2 regions of the Streptomyces cinereoruber genome follow, and region 1 is predicted to be linked to the other one. Evidence: riboswitches for the same ligand, from Rfam matches in the RefSeq annotation. Region 1 holds a riboswitch; the other holds the start of a gene.
The links. A riboswitch is a leader RNA that binds a small molecule or an ion and turns the genes downstream of it on or off. The one in region 1 is predicted to bind ZMP and ZTP.

Region 1 (9,036 bases):
CACCGAGCACACCGCGCGCCTCCAGCCCGGCGACCGGATCCTCCTCTACAGCGACGGCGTCACCGAGGCGCGTTCGCCCGGCGGGGACTTCTACGGAGAGGAGCGGCTGGCCGACACCGTCATCCGCGCCACGGCGGCCGGCGCTCCCGCCCCCGAAGCCCTTCGCCGCCTGGTCCAGGGACTGCGGCAGCACCAGGTCCACAAGCTGCGCGACGACGCCACCATCCTGCTCACCGAGTGGCACCCGAGCGGACGCGGCCGGGGAGCACGCCCGGACGCGGCGGAAGAAAGCGATCGGGCCCCGGGCGCGAGTGATCGCCCGGGACGCGGGTAGGCGCGGCTTCGACAGCGAGACCACGGCGAACCGTCAGGAGGGTTCATGAGCACACCCCCGAACGATCCCGTCCCTCCGAGTCCCACGCCCCCGCCGGGCCCGGGGCCCGCCCCCGGGCCGGGACCGCTGCCGGGCCCGGGCCCCGGGCCCGGCGGACCGGACCCCGTTCCGCCCGCGCCGCCCCAGCCGGAGCCGGACCCACCGGCCCCGACACCGCCCCCGGAGCCCTTCCCGCAGCCCGGCCCGCTGCCCCCGCCGGGCCCCGGCCCGGAACCGGTGACCTGAGCGTCCCGCACACGCGTCGGCCCCCGCCCGTGAGAGAGGGCGGGGGCCGACGCGTGTGCGGGACGGACCCGGCGCACGTACAGGACAGAAGCGACGCGTGTACGGGGCGCGCCGGCGCGCGTCCGGCTCAGCCGGTGCCGAGCGGCGGGACCCGCTCGGACGGCGGAGGCGGCCCGGGCGGCGTCCCGTCGCCGAACGGACGCCCGCCCAGCTCCTCCCGCCCGTGCGCCGAGAGCCAGTTCCGGGGGTCCGGGCCCAGGGGGACGATCCCCGTCGGATTGATGTCGCGGTGGACGACGTAGTAGTGCCTCTTGATCTGTTCGAAGTCGATCGTGTCGCCGAAACCGGGCGTCTGGAACAGGTCCCGCGCGTACCCCCACAGCGCCGGAAGCTCGGTCAGCTTCCGCCGGTTGCACTTGAAGTGGCCGTGGTAGACGGCGTCGAACCGCACGAGGGTCGTGAAGAGGCGGACGTCGGCCTCCGTGATCGTGTCCCCGACCAGATAGCGCCGGTTCCCAAGCCGCTCCTCCAGCCACTCCAGCCGGTCCCACAGCCTCCGGTACGCCTTGTCGTACGCCTCCTGGCTGCTCGCGAAACCGCACTTGTACACACCGTTGTTGACGTCCCGGTACACCTTCTCGGCCACGTCGTCGATCTCGTCCCGCCACTTCTCCGGGTAGAGCTCCGGCGCGCCCTCCCGCTGATGGGCCGTCCACTGACTGCCCAGGTCGAGCGTGATCCGCGCGAAGTCGTTGGTCACCACCGCCCCGGTGGGGACGTCGACGATCGCGGGCACGGTGATCCCGCGCGCGTAGCCGGGGTCCCGCCGGAAGAACGCCTCCTGGAGCCGTTCGATGCCGAGGACCGGGTCCCTGCCGTCCGGGTCCAGGTGGAAGGACCAGCTGCGCTCGTCGTGCACGGGCCCCGCGATGCCCATCGACAGGACGTCCTCCAGGCCCACGAGGCGCCGGACGATCGCGGCCCGGTTCGCCCACGGGCACGCGCGGGCGATGACCAGCCGGTACCGTCCGGGCTCCACGGGAAACCCGTCCCGGCCGTCGGCCGTGATCCGTGTCGTCAGGTAGTTCCGGTCGCGCTCGTACTCACCGTCGCCAGCCATGACCACGAGCGTAACCCGCCCCGTACGACTCCGCCCGCGATCAGCCGCCGCCGCCCGGGGCCCCGGACGCCGCGCGCAGCACCGGCATCATCGTCTCGACCTCGGCGTCCCCCGCCAGGTGGTCGAGGACCATCCGGTTGATCCGCTCCGGCTGTTCCAGCGGCACCAGGTGGGAGGCGCCGGGCACCACGGCCAGCCGCGCCCCCGGGATCGCCCGGTAGAGGGCGGCGGTGTGTTCCAGCGTCATCAGATCGTCGTCGCCGGCCACGACCAGGGTGGGAGCCCGTACGCACCCCAGGTCCTCGGGGGAGAGCGTCGGCTGGGTCCGCCACATGTCGACCACCTTGGCCGCCACCACCGGCCAGTGGTCCGCCCCGTCCGGCGCGACGGCCGCGTACATCTCGCGGAAGAACTCCATGTCCGGGCTGTCGGGCGTCATCGCGTCCAGCATCGCCGGATCGGTGAAGCACTCGGGACCGGGACGGAAGTTCGCCCCGATCACCACCACCCTGCGGACCAGGTCGGGCCGGGCGGCGGCGACGAGCAGCGCGACGACACCGCCGTCGCTCCACCCGACCAGATGCGCCGGGCCCCCGACCACCCGTTCCAGGAACGCCGCCGTGTCGTCCGCCATGTCCCGGTACGACAGCGGTCCGGCCACATCGGGGGTGTGCCCGTGCGCGCGCCGCTCGGGCAGGAAGAGGCGGTACGCGCCGGCGAGGTCGGGACGCTGGGCGCCCCACGTCTCGTTGGTGCAGAAGCCGCCGTGCAGCAGGACCAGCGGGTCGCCGTCGCCCTCGGTCTCGTACCAGGTCCTGACCCCAGGAAGGTCAGCGTATGCGCCCATCGTCCCAGACCCTCTCCAGGTTCGCCCCCTGCCCCCGCCCAGTCTCCGCCGGGCTCCGGAGGGCCGCAAACGGTGATCCGCGCCGGCCGCGCGATGCCCACCGGCCGGCGTTCGAACGCACCGCGGGGGTTCGAACGGAGAAGACGGGGCACCCGGTCATTCCGATCCGAGAGGGGTGAAGGGGCATGAGCACAGGGGGGTCGACCACGGCCGTCGCGAGAAGAGCGGCCCGTGGGGACGTGGTACGAGCGGGCGCCCGGGCGGGCTTCGTCGCGCGCGGAGTCCTGTACCTGCTCATCGGGGTGCTGGCCGTCCGCATCGGGCTGACCGGCACGGGCGAGCAGGCCGACAAGGGCGGTGCCCTCGCGCAGGTCGCCGGGACGCCGTTCGGAGCGGTGATCCTCTGGGCCCTGGGCATCGGGCTCGTCGGGATGGCGCTGTGGCGCCTCTCGGAGGCCCTGTTCGGAGGCGCGGGGCCGAAGGGCGACAAGCCGGCCAAGCGGGCCGTGTCCGCCGCCCGGTTCGTCTTCTACGCCGTCTCGTCCTTCTTCGTCCTGTCCTTCGCGGCGGGGAACCGGGACAGCGGCGCCGGCGCGACCGACCGGCAGAGCCACGACATCACCGGCCGTCTCCTCGACCTGCCGGCGGGGCAGTGGCTGGTCGGCGCGGCGGCCGTGGGCTTCCTGGGCGCGGGCCTGTGGATGGGCGGCCGGGCCGTGATGCGGAAGTACCGCAAGCGCCTGACGTGGGCCACGATGTCCGCGCACCAGCGGCGCTTCATGGACGTGACCGGCATCGCCGGGGGCGTCGGACGCGGACTCGTCTTCGCGGCCATCGGCTTCTTCGGTCTGAAGGCGGCGATCGAGTTCGACCCGGACGAGGCCAAGGGCATGGACGACGCGATCCGCTCGTTCGCGCAGACCCCCGCCGGCCCGTGGCTGCTGGTCGCCGTGGCCGCCGGACTCGTCCTCTTCGGGGTCTTCTCCTTCGGCCAGGCGAAGTGGCGCGACGTCTGATCCGCCGGCCGCGAACCGGACGCCCCGCACGCGCACGCGTGCGGGGCGTTTCCACGGCCGCGGCTCACTTGCCGTAGCGGCCGGTGTCCACCTCCCAGCGGTGGTAGCCGGCGATCCAGGCGGCGAGCCCGTCGACGTACCGGCGGGCGGCCTCGTGCCCGGCCGGGGAGAGGCCGAGGAGGTCGCAGATTTCGGGGACCTCGGCGGAAAGGCCCACGAAGCGGTCGACCATCGCCTGGGCCTCGCGCATCACCCGGGCGGCCGCCTCCTCGGGGGAGCCCCCGGTCTCCTCGCGGACGATCATCACCATGTTGGCGACGTCGCCCCGCGCGAGCTCCTGCGCGTACGAGTGCACGTCATTGGTGAACGACGGTATGTCGGCCGCCAGTTGGCGCATCAGGCGGAGGGTCGGATGGTGCAGCACCTCCTGCGGCACCTCGAACCGGTTCAGCCGCTCGACCATGTCGAAGAGCGTCTCCATGGCGGCCGTGCCCCGGCGGAGCGCCAGATAGCCCTCCCGGTCCGGGAGCCGACCGGAGAGCCGGCCGGCGGCCTCGGCCGGGTGGCAGGCGAAGTACCACTCCCAGTTGTAGGCGCTCCTGGCCCGCCACCGGGCGGACATGCCGTGCGCGCTGCGCTCCCAGAGGTCGGCGAAGGCCCGCTCCACGGGGGTGCGGGCGCCGGGCGCGGGGCCGTCCCCGTGCAGGAGGGCCGTCAACCGGGCGCAGACCTCCGCCACCCGCGCGGGGGCCCGGCCGAGACCGCTGTCGAACCCGTCGTCGAAGAGGAAGTAGAAGCCGAGCAGGTCCGCGGCGAGGGCCAGGTCGCCGGTGGCGCAGTCGGGACTGGTCAACGCGGCGAGCCGCGGTACGTCCCACCGGTCGTAGACCGCCCGGTCGACGGCCCCGGCGAGCCCCTCGTGGCGCCGCAGCCACTCCCGGTGGAGCAGGGCGGCGGCCTCCCGGTCCGGATGACTGTGCGGCGGGAAGGGAAGGTCGAGCACTGCGGCATGGAACACGGGCACCCCCAGAGCATCGGGCCCGGGTGCCCCCAACGCCCCCCGGCGCGATCGAAGATTACTTGAACTGATCACTAACTACCAGGAATAACAAGGGGATCGAATCCGGACCCCCCTGGCCGCGGACCGGTCGGCGGCCGTGGCGACGACCGACCGGGGTGGTCGGCGACGATCCGTTCCGCGCGGCCGGCCGCCGCCCCCGGAGCCCGGCCCGGACCTGTCCGAGACCCGCCCCCGGCCCCTCACGTAGAGTGGGGTCCGGGCCGTGACTGGCGCTTGAGGTGGATCACCACCGGGGAGCGGCCCGGCGGAGCGCGCCCACCGGCGCGATCGTGCCGAATGCCGTGCGCCTGGGCGAACCATTCGGTCAGAGACGACGCCCGGGAGTTGCCATGTCCACCAGCACCGCCGCCCTCATGGACGGTACGGCCCTCGCCCGCCGCACGGTCGAGGAGACCGCCGCCCGCGCCGCCGAGGTCACCCGCCGCACCGGCGTCACCCCCTGTCTCGCGACCGTCCTGGTCGGCGAGGACCCGGCCTCCGTGACGTACGTGAAGATGAAGCGGAACCGCTGCGCGCAGGCCGGGATCCGCTCCCAGCACGTCGAGCTGCCCGCCACCACGACGACCGAGGAACTGGTCGCCGCGATCACCGCCCTCTCCCTGGACCCCGAGGTCCACGGCATCCTCCTCCAGCACCCCGTCGGCCCCCACATCGACGAGCGCGCCGCCTTCGAGGCCATCGCCCCGGAGAAGGACGTCGACGGCGTCACCATGGCCTCCTTCGCCGCCATGGGCTTCGGCCTCCCCGGCTTCGTCTCCTGCACGCCCGGCGGCATCATGCGCCTCCTCGACGCGTACGACGTCGAACTGAGCGGCAAGCGGGCCGTCGTGGTCGGTCGCAGCGCCATCCTCGGCAAGCCGGCCGGTCTGCTCCTCCTCGGCCGCGACGCCACCGTCACCTACTGCCACTCCCGCACCCGGGACCTCTCCTCGGTCGTCCGCGAGGCCGACGTCCTCGTCGCCGCCGTCGGCAGGCCGAACTTCATCAAGGGCGAGGACATCAAGCCCGGTGCCGTCGTCGTCGACGCCGGCTACAACCCGGGCAACGTCGGTGACGTCGACTTCGCGTCGGCCGCCGAGCGCGCCTCCCTCATCACCCCGGTCCCCGGTGGTGTCGGCCCCATGACCATCGCCGTGCTCCTCGCCCAGACGGTCGAGGGCGCCGAGCGCCAGCTGGGCCTGTAGGACGACCGTGACGGAGAGGCGGCAGGGCGCGCGTACGACGGTCCGCACCGTGCTGTCCGGACGGCGCCCGGCCGACGGGGAGAGCCCGCGGCGCGATCGCCGCCCGGCGCCGCGCCGCGCCGGCCGGTTCGGCACGCCGCTCGTCCCGCTGCTCACGGCCGCCCTGGTGGCGACCGCCTTCCTGTCCGTCCGGGACGACGGCGGCAACGACGGGACCCCGACGGACGCGCCGCTCTCCGCCGTCACCGAGGCCGTCGGCCCCGACGCCGCCCCTCCCACGACCGGTGACCCGGCGCCCGGCGCGTCCGGCACGGCCGGAGCCGCCGACATGCCCGCGCCCGGTACGACGGGGGACGGCGCGCCGACCACCGCGGGCACGCGGGGCGGCACGCCGACGCGTACGGAGCCCGGGGAGCGGGCCCCGCGCACGAGCACGTCCCCGACGCCGCCCAGGACCGGGAACACCGCCTCCACCGGAACCGCCCCGGCCCCCTCCGGGAGTCCGAAGGGCGAACGGCGCACCGAGCGGCCCGTCTCCTTCGAGGCGCTGCGCGTGGGCGACTGCTTCGACATCGACCGCGACGCGCCGGGCACCGCCGTCCGCCGCCCCTGCGACACGCCGCACTCCGCCGAACTCGTCGCCCGGCCCCGGCTGACCGGCCGCTACGCCACGGACCGGGCGGTGAAGGAGGCGGCCGCGGAGCTCTGCCGCGAACCGCTGCGCCGCAAGGCGGCCCGGCAGCCGCTCGGCACGCGCTGGACGACCTTCGTCCAGTACCCGTACCGGACGAGCCACCTCCTCGGCTCGGACACCGTCGCCTGCAGCCTGGCCGCCCCCTCCGCCGTCGGAGGGAGGATCAGCCACCGGCTCAGGTGACGTGCCACCGGCTCAGGCGGCACCTCACCGGTGCGGGTGGTACTCCGCCGGTACGGTGACGTCCCTTCGGTCCGGGCGGCGCCCCGGCCTCGTGCGGCCTCCCGGCTCAGGCGGCGCCCGCCGCGAAGGCCGTGGCCAGGGCCGTCGCCGGGTCCCGGTCCGACGGGCCCGCCGGAGCCCAGCGGCCGGCGGACTTGAGGTACGGCCACCAGCGACCGTCCTCGTCGAGCCGCAGCTGCGCCTCCGTGCCCACGGCCGTCCACCGCGCGCCGCCCGCCCGCCGCAGCGCCGGCCGCTCGTCGTCCTCCCAGGCCTCCGCCAGCCGCGCCCCGGCGCGGGCCAGCGCCTCGGCGTCCGGCGTCCACTCCTCCTCCAGTACGGCGAGGGCGGCGGCGCCCCCGAACCGCCACGCGCGCGTGGCGAGGTCCAGGTCCGCCCGCGACCGGCCCGAACCGGCGGCGAGCCGCGCCGCGATCCACGGAACGGGAGCACCCGCGGCGAGCCGCACCGCGTCCTGAGCTTCCGTCAGCCCGGCCTCCGCGCACCCCGGTACGTCCCCGTCCGCCCCCAGCGCCTCGACGAGCAGCCGGTGCGCGCGGCCCGCCGCGTCCGCCGCGAGGAATTCGAGGGCCGCAGGCTCCACCCCCGGCTCCGGCTCGGTGTCCGTGTCCAGGGACGGAACCCGGCCCGGCGCCTCCGGGGCGACCGGAGGCGCGGGCAGCGGCGGCAGCAGGAACGCCGACGCGTACGCCTCCTCGGCCGACACGCCCGGCATCCCCCCGGCGTCCTCGGAAGAACCGCCACCGTCCCCGTCGTGGGCCGCGGGGGCGGCGGCGCGCGAGGCACTGCGCGCCTGGAGCTGGTCGAGCAGGGCGCGCTCGCCGCGCCCGCGCATCAGGAGCAGGACGAAGGGGTCCTCGTCCAGGAGGCGCGCCACCTGGTAGCAGAGCGCCGCCGTGTGCGGGCAGTGGTCCCAGGCCTCGCAGCCGCACTCCGGATCGAGGTCGCCGACACCCGGCAGCAGGTCGATCCCGGCCACCGCCGCGTCCTCCACCAGGTGCGGCGGCATCTCGCGGTCGAGGAGCGCCGCGATGTGGCCCGCGCTGTCCACCGCGAGGTCGAGCAGCCGCTCCCACTCCTCCTCGGAGAACTCCCGCACCAGCACGTCGCTCCGGTGCGCCGTGCCGTCCCGGTCCTTGACCACCGCGGTGATCCGGCCGGGCCGCACCGACACGGCGCCCACCGCCCCCGCGCGCGCGTGGCGGCGCCCGGCCTTGAGCTGCTCGTTGTCGAGCGCCGTGTCCTCCAGGGCCTTGAGCCAGGTCAGGCCCCACCAGGTCCGGGTGAACGCCCCTCCCCGGGCCGGCGGCAGCGCTGCGAACGTCCGCTCGTCGTTCCCGTGCCCGTACTCGCTCATCGTCCGTCCCCTCGCAGTCGCACCAGCTCGGCCAGTTCGGCGTCGGTCAGTTCGGTCAGCTCCGGCGGCATGTCCCCGCCGGTGCCGAGGACGGAGTCCGCCAGCTCCCGCTTGCGGTCGAGCATCGCGGCGATCCGGTCCTCGATCGTGCCCTCGGCGATCAGCCGGTGGACCTGCACCGGCCGGTCCTGCCCGATCCGGTACGCGCGGTCGGTGGCCTGGGCCTCCACCGCCGGGTTCCACCAGCGGTCGTAGTGCACGACGTGCTCCGCGCGGGTGAGGTTGAGCCCCGTGCCGGCGGCCTTCAGGGACAGCAGGAAGACCGGGACCTCGCCGTCCTGGAAGCGGGCGACCATCGCCTCCCGCTCCGCGACCGGCGTGCCCCCGTGCAGGAACTGCGTCCGCACGCCCCGCGCCGCGAGGTGCGCCTCCAGGAGCCGGGCCATCCCCACGTACTGGGTGAAGACCAGGGTGGCGGCGCCCTCGGCGAGGATCGTGTCGAGGAGTTCGTCGAGCAGTTCCAGCTTGCCCGACCGTCCCTCGATCCTCGGGCCCTCCTCCTTGAGGTACTGGGCGGGGTGGTTGCAGATCTGCTTGAGGCCCGTCAGGAGCTTCACGACGAGACCGCGGCGCGCCATGCCGTCGGCAGCGGAGATCGCCGCCAGCGTCTCCCGCACCACCGCCTCGTACAGACCGGTCTGTTCGGGCGTCAGCGACACGGTCCGGTCGGTCTCCGTCTTCGGCGGCAGCTCGGGCGCGATGCCGGGGTCCGACTTGCGGCGGCGCAGCAGGAACGGCCGGACGAGCGCGGCGAGGCGCGCGGCGGCGGCCGGGTCCCCGCCTCCCTCGACGGCGGCGGCGAAGCGGGCGCGGAA
Region 2 (9,036 bases), 2.5 Mb from region 1:
TGGACGAGTTCCGGGCGCTGCGGGCCGCGCTCGATCCCGGGTCCGTGCTCGTCTCGGACCTCTCCCGCCGTCTCGGTCTCTGAGCCTTCCAGGAGTCGCCATGAAAGACGCCTTCGGCGCACCGCAGTCCCTGCTCGTCCTCGGCGGCACCTCCGCGATCGGGCTCGCCACGGCCCGCCGGACGATCGCCCGGCGCACCCGTATGGTCCACCTGGCCGGCCGCCCCTCCCCCGCCCTCGACGCCTCCGCCGCCTCGCTGCGGACGCTGGGGGCCGAGGTGCGGACGGTCGCCTTCGACGCGCTCGACCCCGGGTCGCACGAGGAGCGGCTCGGGGCGGTCTTCGCGGCGGGCGACGTGGACGTGGTGCTGCTCGCCTTCGGGGTCCTCGGCGACCAGGCGCGCGACGAGTCCGACCCGGTCGCCGCCGCCCGGGTCGCCGGGACGAACTACACCGGCGCCGTCTCGGCGGGCCTGGTGTGCGCGGGCGCGCTCCAGGCGCAGGGGCACGGCTCGCTGGTGGTGCTCTCCTCGGTGGCGGCCGAGCGGGCCCGCCGCGCCGACTTCATCTACGGCTCCTCGAAGGCGGGCCTGGACGTCTTCGCCCAGGGGCTCGGGGACGCGCTGTACGGCACCAGGGTGCACGTGATGGTGGTGCGGCCCGGGTTCGTGCGCTCGCGGGCGACGGAGGGGCGTCCGGAGGAGCCGTTCGCGACCACTCCGGAGGAGGTCGCGGGCGCGATCGAGCGGGGGCTGCGGCGCCGCTCGGAGACGGTGTGGGTGCCGGGGGCGCTGCGGATGGTGACGGCGGCGGTGCGGCACGTGCCGAGGCCGCTGTACCGGCGGCTGCCGGTGTGAGACGCCCGCCCCGGGCTCAGGCGCTCGGCGTCGGCGTGTCGACGGGGCTGCCGCCCTGGGCCGGGACGGCGGGGGTCGGATGGCCGCTGCCGAACTCGTAGTCGTACAGCTTGCGCCACACCTGGTCCGCGCCCTGCTCGTACAGCGCGAAGGAGCGGCAGGTCCAGGCCGCCTCGTAGCCGGCGAGCTCCTCGTACGCCCGGTCCATCCCCTCCTCGGAGATGCCGTGCGCCACGGTGACGTGCGGGTGGTACGGGAACTGGAGCTCGCGCACGAGCGGCCCGGCCTCGTCCCTGATCCGCTGCTGGAGCCGGTCGCAGGGGGCGACGCCCTCCGCCAGCTTCACGTAGACCACCGGGGAGAGCGGCCGGAAGGTGCCGGTGCCCTTGAGGCGCACGGGGAAGGGCTGGTAGCCGGTGGCCACGTGCGCGAGGTGGGCCTCGATCTCCGGCAGCCGCTCGCGGGGGACCTCGGTCGGCGGGACGAGGGTGACGTGGGTGGGGATGCCGTGCGCGGCCTGGTCCCCGAAGCCGGCGCGCCGCTCCTGGAGCAGGCTGCCGTAGGGCTCCGGGACCGCGATCGAAACGCCGAGCGTTACGGTCCCCACGTCGTTCTCCTCCGTCGTTCTCGGTGCGTGCCGGTGCGTGTCGGTGCGTCGCGTGCGCGGGTGGCACGCGGGTGGTGCAGCCGCCAGTGTGCGGCCTGCACCACCCTCGTGGCCAGGGTCCTATGGCTCAGTGCTTGGCGGGCAGGAAGCCCATCCGCTCGTACGTCTGCGCCAGGGTCTCGGCGGCGACCGCGCGGGCCTTCTCCGCGCCCTTGGCCAGGACCGAGTCCAGCGTCTCCGGGTCGTCCAGGTATTCCTGGGTGCGGGTCCGGAACGGCGTGACGAAGTCCACCATCACCTCGGCGAGGTCCGTCTTGAGCGCGCCGTACATCTTGCCCTCGTAGTCCTCCTCCAGCTCCGGGACGCTCTTCCCGGTGAGGGTGGACAGGATGCTGAGGAGGTTGGAGACGCCGGCCTTGTTCTCCGGGTCGAAGCGGATCACCGTGTCGGTGTCGGTGACGGCGCTCTTGACCTTCTTCGCGGTGACCTTCGGGTCGTCCAGGAGGTTGATGAGGCCCTTCGGCGTGGACGCCGACTTGCTCATCTTGACCGAGGGGTCCTGGAGGTCGTAGATCTTCGCCGTCTCCTTCAGGATGTACGGCGAGGGGATGGTGAAGGTGTCGCCGAAGCGCCCGTTGAACCGCTCCGCGAGGTCGCGGGTCAGCTCGATGTGCTGGCGCTGGTCCTCGCCGACCGGGACCTCGTTCGCCTGGTAGAGCAGGATGTCGGCGACCTGGAGGATCGGGTACGTGAAGAGGCCGACGGTGGCGCGGTCGGCACCCTGCTTGGCGGACTTGTCCTTGAACTGGGTCATGCGGGAGGCCTCGCCGAAGCCGGTGAGGCAGTTCATGACCCAGCCGAGCTGGGTGTGCTCGGGGACGTGGCTCTGGACGAAGAGGGTGCAGCGGTCCGGGTCGAGGCCGGCGGCGAGCAGCTGGGCGGCGGCGAGCCGGGTGTTGGCGCGCAGCTCGGCCGGGTCCTGCGGGACCGTGATCGCGTGCAGGTCCACGACCATGTAGAAGGCGTCGTGGCTCTCCTGGAGGGCGACCCACTGGCGGACGGCGCCGAGGTAGTTGCCGAGGTGGAACGAGCCGGCGGTGGGCTGGATTCCGGAGAGCACACGGGGACTGTCGAAGGCCATGCACATCATTCTCTCAGGTGCGGGACCGGTCCCCGCCCGACCGGTCCGTCAGTGGTACGCGCGCGGGGGCGCGGTTCCGGTCGCGGCGGCCGTGGCCCGTGGTGGATGAGACCAGGAACACAGTGCGCGCGCCGGTCCGCGCCCCCGTTCGGTGACGGTCGGGTCAGACGGGCAGGCCCGGGGCCGGGAAGGCGGCCATCAGGTCGGCGACCTCGGCGCGGATCGCGGCGAGGGCGTCCTCGTCGCCCCGGCCGGCGGCCGTGACGCCCCGGTCGATCCAGTCCGCGACCCGCGGCATGTGCGCGGTGCCGAGGCCGCGGGAGGTGAGGGCGGGGGTGCCGATGCGGATGCCGGAGGGGTCGAAGGGCTTCCGGGGGTCGTAGGGGACGGTGTTGTGGTTGACGACGATCCCGGCCCGGTCGAGGGCCTTGGCGGCGGTCTTGCCGGGGACCTGCCGGGAGGTGAGGTCCATCAGGATCAGGTGGTTGTCGGTGCCGCCGGAGACCAGGTCGAAGCCGCGGGCGAGGAGGGCCTCGGCTAGGGCCTTCGCGTTGGCGACGACGGCGTGGGCGTAGGTGCGGAAGGAGGGCTGGGCGGCCTCGCGCAGGGCGACGGCGATGGCGGCGGTGGTCTGGTTGTGCGGGCCGCCCTGGAGGCCGGGGAAGACGGCCCGGTCGAGGGCCCTGGCGTGCTCCTCGCGGGACAGGAGCATGGCGCCGCGCGGGCCGCGCAGGGTCTTGTGGGTGGTCGTGGAGATCACGTCCACGTGCCCGGCCGGGGACGGGTGGGCGCCGCCCGCGATCAGGCCCGCGACGTGGGCGACGTCGGCGACGAGGACGGCGCCGGCCTCGCGGGCGATCTCCCCGAAGGCGGCGAAGTCGACGGTGCGGGGCAGGGCGGTGCCGCCGCAGAAGATCACCTTCGGGCGCTCCTTCAGGGCCAGGTCGCGGACCTCGTCGAGGTCGACGAGCCCGGTGTCCCGGCGCACGCCGTACTGGACGCCCCGGAACCACGAGCCGGTGGCGGAGACGCCCCAGCCGTGGGTGAGGTGGCCGCCCATGGGCAGGGCCATGCCCATGACGGCGTCGCCGGGCTCGGCGAAGGCGAGGTAGACGGCGAGGTTGGCAGGGGAGCCGGAGTACGGCTGGACGTTGGCGTGGTCGGCGCCGAAGAGGGCCTTGGCGCGCGCGACGGCGAGGGCCTCGACCCGGTCGACGTTCTGCTGGCCCTCGTAGTAGCGGCGGCCGGGGTAGCCCTCGCTGTACTTGTTCTGGAGGACGGTGCCGGAGGCTTCGAGGACGGCGGCGGAGACGTAGTTCTCGCTGGGGATGAGGCGCAGGGTGTCGGCCTGGAGCCGTTCCTCGGCGCCGACGAGGGCGGCGAGTTCGGGGTCGGCGGCGGAGAGGGCGGGGTGGGTGGCTGCGATGTCCGTGGCTGCGGTGGTGGTCACGGTGGTGTCCTCCGGGCGTGGTCGGTGTCCCGGGGCACGGCGAGGAGGTCGCGGCGCCGCGCGGGACGTCGGTCCCGGGACGCCCAGGCGGGCGGCGCCTCGTGCGGTCTGCCGCGCACGGCTCCCCCGGGGTCGCTTCCCCGTACGCCAGTCGCCGTGCGTGCCGTCAGAGTAGCGGCCCGGCGGGCGTGCCGTGTCGGAGGTTTCCCCGTCCGGTGCGCGAGCGACGATAGGGAAAGGGGGCACATCCACCCCGGGCCGCAGGACGAACGGAGATCCCGTGTCGAGGACAGAAGACGCCATCGCCTCCGCGGAGGCGCACAGCGCCCACAACTACCACCCCCTTCCGGTCGTCGTCGCCTCGGCGGACGGCGCCTGGATGACCGACGTCGAGGGGCGCCGGTACCTCGATCTGCTCGCCGGGTACTCGGCGCTCAACTTCGGGCACGGCAACCGGCGTCTGATCGACGCGGCGAAGGCCCAGCTGGAGCGGGTGACGCTGACCTCGCGGGCCTTCCACCACGACCGGTTCGCCGACTTCTGCGCGCGGCTCGCGGAGCTGTGCGGCAAGGAGGCGGTGCTGCCGATGAACACGGGGGCGGAGGCGGTGGAGACGGCCGTCAAGACGGCCCGGAAGTGGGGGTACGAGGTGAAGGGCGTGCCGGACGGGCACGCGAAGATCGTGGTGGCGGCGAACAACTTCCACGGCCGGACGACGACGGTCGTGAGCTTCTCCACGGACCACGAGGCGCGGGATCACTTCGGGCCGTACACGCCGGGGTTCGAGATCGTGCCGTACGGGGACCTGACGGCCCTGGAGGCGGCGGTCACGGAGAACACGGTGGCGGTGCTCCTGGAGCCGATCCAGGGCGAGGCGGGGGTCCTGGTGCCGCCGGCCGGCTACCTGCCGGGGGTGCGGGAGCTGACCCGGCGGCGGAACGTGCTGTTCGTGGCGGACGAGATCCAGTCGGGCCTCGGGCGTACGGGGAGGACGTTCGCGTGCGACCACGAGGGCGTGGTGCCGGACGTGTACCTGCTCGGGAAGGCGCTGGGCGGCGGGGTGGTGCCGGTGTCGGCGGTGGTGGCCGACCGGGACGTGCTCGGGGTCTTCCGGCCGGGCGAGCACGGCTCGACCTTCGGCGGGAACCCGCTGGCGTGCGCGGTGGCCCTGGAGGTGGTCGCGATGCTGCGGACGGGCGAGTACCAGGAGCGGGCGGCGGAGCTGGGCGACCACCTCCACGCGGAGCTGGGGCTGCTGGTGGGCGGCGGCGCGGTGGAGGCGGTGCGGGGGCGCGGGCTGTGGGCGGGCGTGGACATCGCCCCGTCGAAGGGCACGGGCCGGGAGATCTCGGAGCGGCTGCTCGACCGGGGCGTCCTGGTGAAGGACACCCACGGCTCGACGATCCGGATCGCCCCGCCGCTGGTCATCTCGAAGGAGGACCTGGACTGGGGGCTCGAGCAGTTGCGGGGGGTGCTGGCGGGCTGAGGGGGTTCGGGACGGGTCCGTTCCGGAAGGGGCGGCGGGGGCGGGGCATCGGTTCGGGCCAACGCGGACCATTGACACGACAGTTGGTCTAGGCCAATGATGCGGCCATGCCGAGACCCCGCTCGCGCCACGCCGTGCGTGCCGCGCTCGCCGCCCTCGTCCCGCTCGCGCTCGTCGGCACGGTCACGGGACCCGCGCAGGCCGCCCCCGAGACGGCCCGGCCCGCCCCCGTCCCGGTGGTCTCACACGTCGAGACCACCGACCCGGTCGTCTTCATCACCATCGACGACGGCTGGTTCCACGACCCCGCCGCCGCGAAGCTGCTGCTCGAACGGCGGGTGCCCGCCTCGCTGTTCCTGCTGCCCGGCGCGTACTCGTACGACGCCGAGTACTTCCGCACCCTGCTCGACCACGGCCCCTCCCGGGTCGAGAACCACACCGTCAACCACCCGGACCTGACCACGCTCGACGCGGCCGGGCAGGAGGCGGAGTTCTGCGGGGCCCGGGACCAGCACCTCGCCCGGTTCGGCGACGGGCCCCGGCTGCTGCGCCCGCCGTACGGCACGTACGACGCGACCACCCTGACCGCCGCCCGCGCCTGCGGCGCGAAGGCCGTGGTGACCTGGACGCACGACCTCACCACCTGGGGCCAGTGGGCCCCGCCGACCCCGGAGCTCAAGGCCGGCGACATCATCCTGCTGCACTTCAACGAGACCCTGGAACAGGACCTGGAGCGGGCCCTGGACCTGGCCGGGAAGGCGGGCCTGAGGCCCGCCCCGCTCAGGGAGTACGTCCCCGAATAGCCCGCGGCGGGACGGTCAGAGGATCACGTGCGGCAGGAAGCGGGCGTACTCGTCGGTGACGAGCCCCGCCGACTCCCGGATGCCGAGGCCCGCCGCCTCGTCCTGGACGACCCACGCGCCGAGGACCACCCGGTTGCCGTCGAAGTCGGGCAGCGGGGCGAGGCCCTGGTAGCAGCAGGGCTCCCCGTCCCGCACGAAGGGCTCCGTACCGGCCTCGTGCAGGGTGACGCCCTCGCCCTCGCGGCCGAGCAGCGGTTTGGCGGCCCAGCCGGTGGTGGCGGCGAGTTCGCGCGGCCCGTCGAGGTAGGCGGGCAGCAGGTTGGGGTGGCCCGGGTACAGCTCCCACAGGATCGCGAGCAGCGCCTTGTTGGAGAGCAGCATCTTCCAGGCGGGCTCGATCCAGCAGGTGGTGCCGGTGCCGCCGCCGTTGTCGAGGGTGTCCAGGACGTGCGGGCCGAAGCGGTCGGTGGTCAGCCACTCCCACGGGTAGAGCTTGAAGCAGCTGCGGAGGAAGCGGAGCCGGTCGTCGACGAAGCGGCCCGAGAGCCGGTCCCAGCCGATCTGCTCGACGGAGAGCGCCTCGGTCTCCAGACCGGCCTGCTGGGCGGTCTCGCGCAGGTACGCGACCGTCATCAGGTCCTCGCCGAGCTCGTCGCCCTCCGAGTGCGCGAAGTGGACGGGGCCGGGCGGCAGCAGGTGGGCCTGGCTCCGCCAGGCCTCCACGAGGCGTTCGTGGAGGGAGTTCCACTGGTCGGCGCCGGGGAACCGCTCCTCCATCCAGAACCACTGGGCGCTCGCGGCCTCCACGAGGGAGGTCGGCGTGTCGGCGTTGTACTCCAGCATCCTGGCCGGCCCGGTGCCGTCGTAGTGGAGGTCGAACCGCCCGTACACGGAGGGGAGTTCGTCGCGTCGCCGCCAGGACTCGGCGATCAGGCCGGCCAGCCGGGGGTCGGTGACGCCGAGCTCCGCGAAACGTTCCTTCTCCACGATGTGCGCGGCGGCCGCGAGGGACATCTCGTGCAGCTCCTCGACGACCTCCTCCAGCGCCTCGACCTCGGGCAGGGAGAAGGAGTAGTACGCGCTCTCGTCCCAGTACGGGCGCAGCGAGCCGTCCGGGTAGCGGGTCAGCGGGTAGACGACGCCCTGCTCCTCGACCGTCCGCTGCCAGTCCGGGCGGGGCTCGGTGGTGTGACGTTCCATGCCTCCGGCCCGCCTCAGCCGCCGCCGGTGCGGGAGCAGCCGAAGCCGCCGCTGTCGACGGCGGTCTTGTTGAAGCTGCCGCCGCTCACCTTGTTGTCGCTGACGGAACCGCCGTAGTAGTAGGAGCCCCGGGGAGTGGCGACGGTGGTCCCGCTCCCGCTGGTGCCGCTGCCGCTGCTTTTGCCGTCGCACTCGTAACGGGGCAGCTGCTCCCGGGTCAGCGGGTCCACGCACCGCTTGTCCGGTTCGGAACCGCACGCCGTGATCGTCGCCGCCAGGACGCCCATCCCGCCGAGCACCACCGTGCTCGACCTCAGCCTCCGCATGCCTGTCATCCTCCCCCTTCGCGGTCGCGATCCTCGCGGCCGCGCACCCCACGGTCACACATGCCGCGACCGCCAGTCTAGGCCGGTGCTTTCCGGTCGCAGGACCTAGAGTCATTTCGTGCTCCTCGGGATGATTTGTGCGTTTGCTTCAGCCATCTGCTACGGCACGGCCTCCGTCCTCCAGGCGGTGGCGGCCCGCGCTTCGGAGCCGGGCACGGGCGGCGGGGTGGACGTCGCGCTGCTGTGGCGGGCGGTGCGGCAGTGGCGCTATCTCGCCGGTCTCTGCCTGGACGGGCTGGGGTTCGTCCTCCAGGTCGTGGCCCTGCGGACGCTGCCCGTCTACGTGGTGGGCGCGGCCCTCGCGGCGAGCCTGGCGGTGACGGCGGTGGTCGCCTCGCGGGTGCTGCGGGTGCGGCTGAGCCGGGTGGAGCGGACGGCGGTGGCGGTGGTCTGCGCGGGGCTCGCGATGCTGGCCCTCGCCTCGGGCAGGGAGGGCCACCGGACGGGCCCGGCGGCCCTGGACTGGGCGCTCCTGGCCGTCGTGGGCGGGATCCTGCTGCTCGGCGCGGCGGCCGGCCGGCTGCCGGAGCGCCCGCGCGCGCTCGTCCTCGGCCTGGGCGCGGGCTTCGGCTTCGGGGTGGTGGAGGTCGCGGTCCGCCTGCTCGACGGGGTGGACCTGACGGACCCGGCCCTGTACGCCCTGCTGACGGGCGGCGGGGCGGCGTTCCTGCTCCTGACGTCGGCGCTCCAGCGGGGCTCGGTGACTACGGCGACGGCGGGGATGGTGCTCGGCGAGACGATCGGCCCGGCGGCGGTCGGGGTGGCCTGGCTCGGGGACACCACCCGCCCGGGCCTCGGCTGGCTCGCGGTCACCGGCTTCGCGGTGGCGGTGGCGGGGTCCTTGACGCTGGCGCGGTTCGGGGAGGCGCCGGAGCCGGGGGCGGGGCGCTCGCATCAGCCCGGGTAGCCGGACGGGGAGCGGCCGCGTGCGAGGATCCGACCGTGCTGGAGCAGATCGAAGCGGTGGACTGGGGCGCGGTGCCGGGCCCTCCCGGATGGTACGAGCCGGACCGCGTCGCCCCCGGCCTGCGGATCCTCACCGAGGCGTCGAGCCTGGTGCGGGCGGCGGAGGCCGGGGCGCTGCTCGGCTGCGGCGGGATCGTCCAC

Region 2: it holds a riboswitch for ZMP and ZTP, as region 1 does, so the genes downstream of both, CP977_RS21250 (serine hydroxymethyltransferase) here and CP977_RS32300 (bifunctional 5,10-methylenetetrahydrofolate dehydrogenase/5,10-methenyltetrahydrofolate cyclohydrolase) in region 1, are expected to answer to the same signal.

The regions. Positions count from the first base shown of each region.
Region 1 is NZ_CP023693.1:7,184,431-7,193,466, forward strand. Features, by position in the region: gene CP977_RS32270 (PP2C family protein-serine/threonine phosphatase) at 1-334, shown strand, start outside; gene CP977_RS32280 (glutathione S-transferase family protein) at 747-1,739, opposite strand; gene CP977_RS32285 (alpha/beta fold hydrolase) at 1,780-2,586, opposite strand; gene CP977_RS32290 (DUF1206 domain-containing protein) at 2,772-3,602, shown strand; gene CP977_RS32295 (terpene synthase family protein) at 3,667-4,605, opposite strand; ZMP/ZTP riboswitch at 4,876-4,983, shown strand; gene CP977_RS32300 (bifunctional 5,10-methylenetetrahydrofolate dehydrogenase/5,10-methenyltetrahydrofolate cyclohydrolase) at 5,013-5,867, shown strand; gene CP977_RS32305 (hypothetical protein) at 5,875-6,744, shown strand; gene CP977_RS32310 (SWIM zinc finger family protein) at 6,851-8,161, opposite strand; gene CP977_RS32315 (DEAD/DEAH box helicase) at 8,158-9,036, opposite strand, start outside.
Region 2 is NZ_CP023693.1:4,683,716-4,692,751, reverse strand. Features, by position in the region: gene dprE1 (FAD-binding oxidoreductase) at 1-83, shown strand, start outside; gene dprE2 (decaprenylphospho-beta-D-erythro-pentofuranosid-2-ulose 2-reductase) at 101-856, shown strand; gene CP977_RS21260 (2'-5' RNA ligase family protein) at 873-1,463, opposite strand; gene trpS (tryptophan--tRNA ligase) at 1,591-2,604, opposite strand; gene CP977_RS21250 (serine hydroxymethyltransferase) at 2,768-4,054, opposite strand; ZMP/ZTP riboswitch at 4,129-4,219, opposite strand; gene rocD (ornithine--oxo-acid transaminase) at 4,335-5,540, shown strand; gene CP977_RS21240 (polysaccharide deacetylase family protein) at 5,648-6,343, shown strand; gene CP977_RS21235 (glutathionylspermidine synthase family protein) at 6,359-7,543, opposite strand; gene CP977_RS21230 (hypothetical protein) at 7,558-7,869, opposite strand; gene CP977_RS21225 (DMT family protein) at 8,000-8,836, shown strand; gene CP977_RS21220 (hypothetical protein) at 8,872-9,036, shown strand, end outside.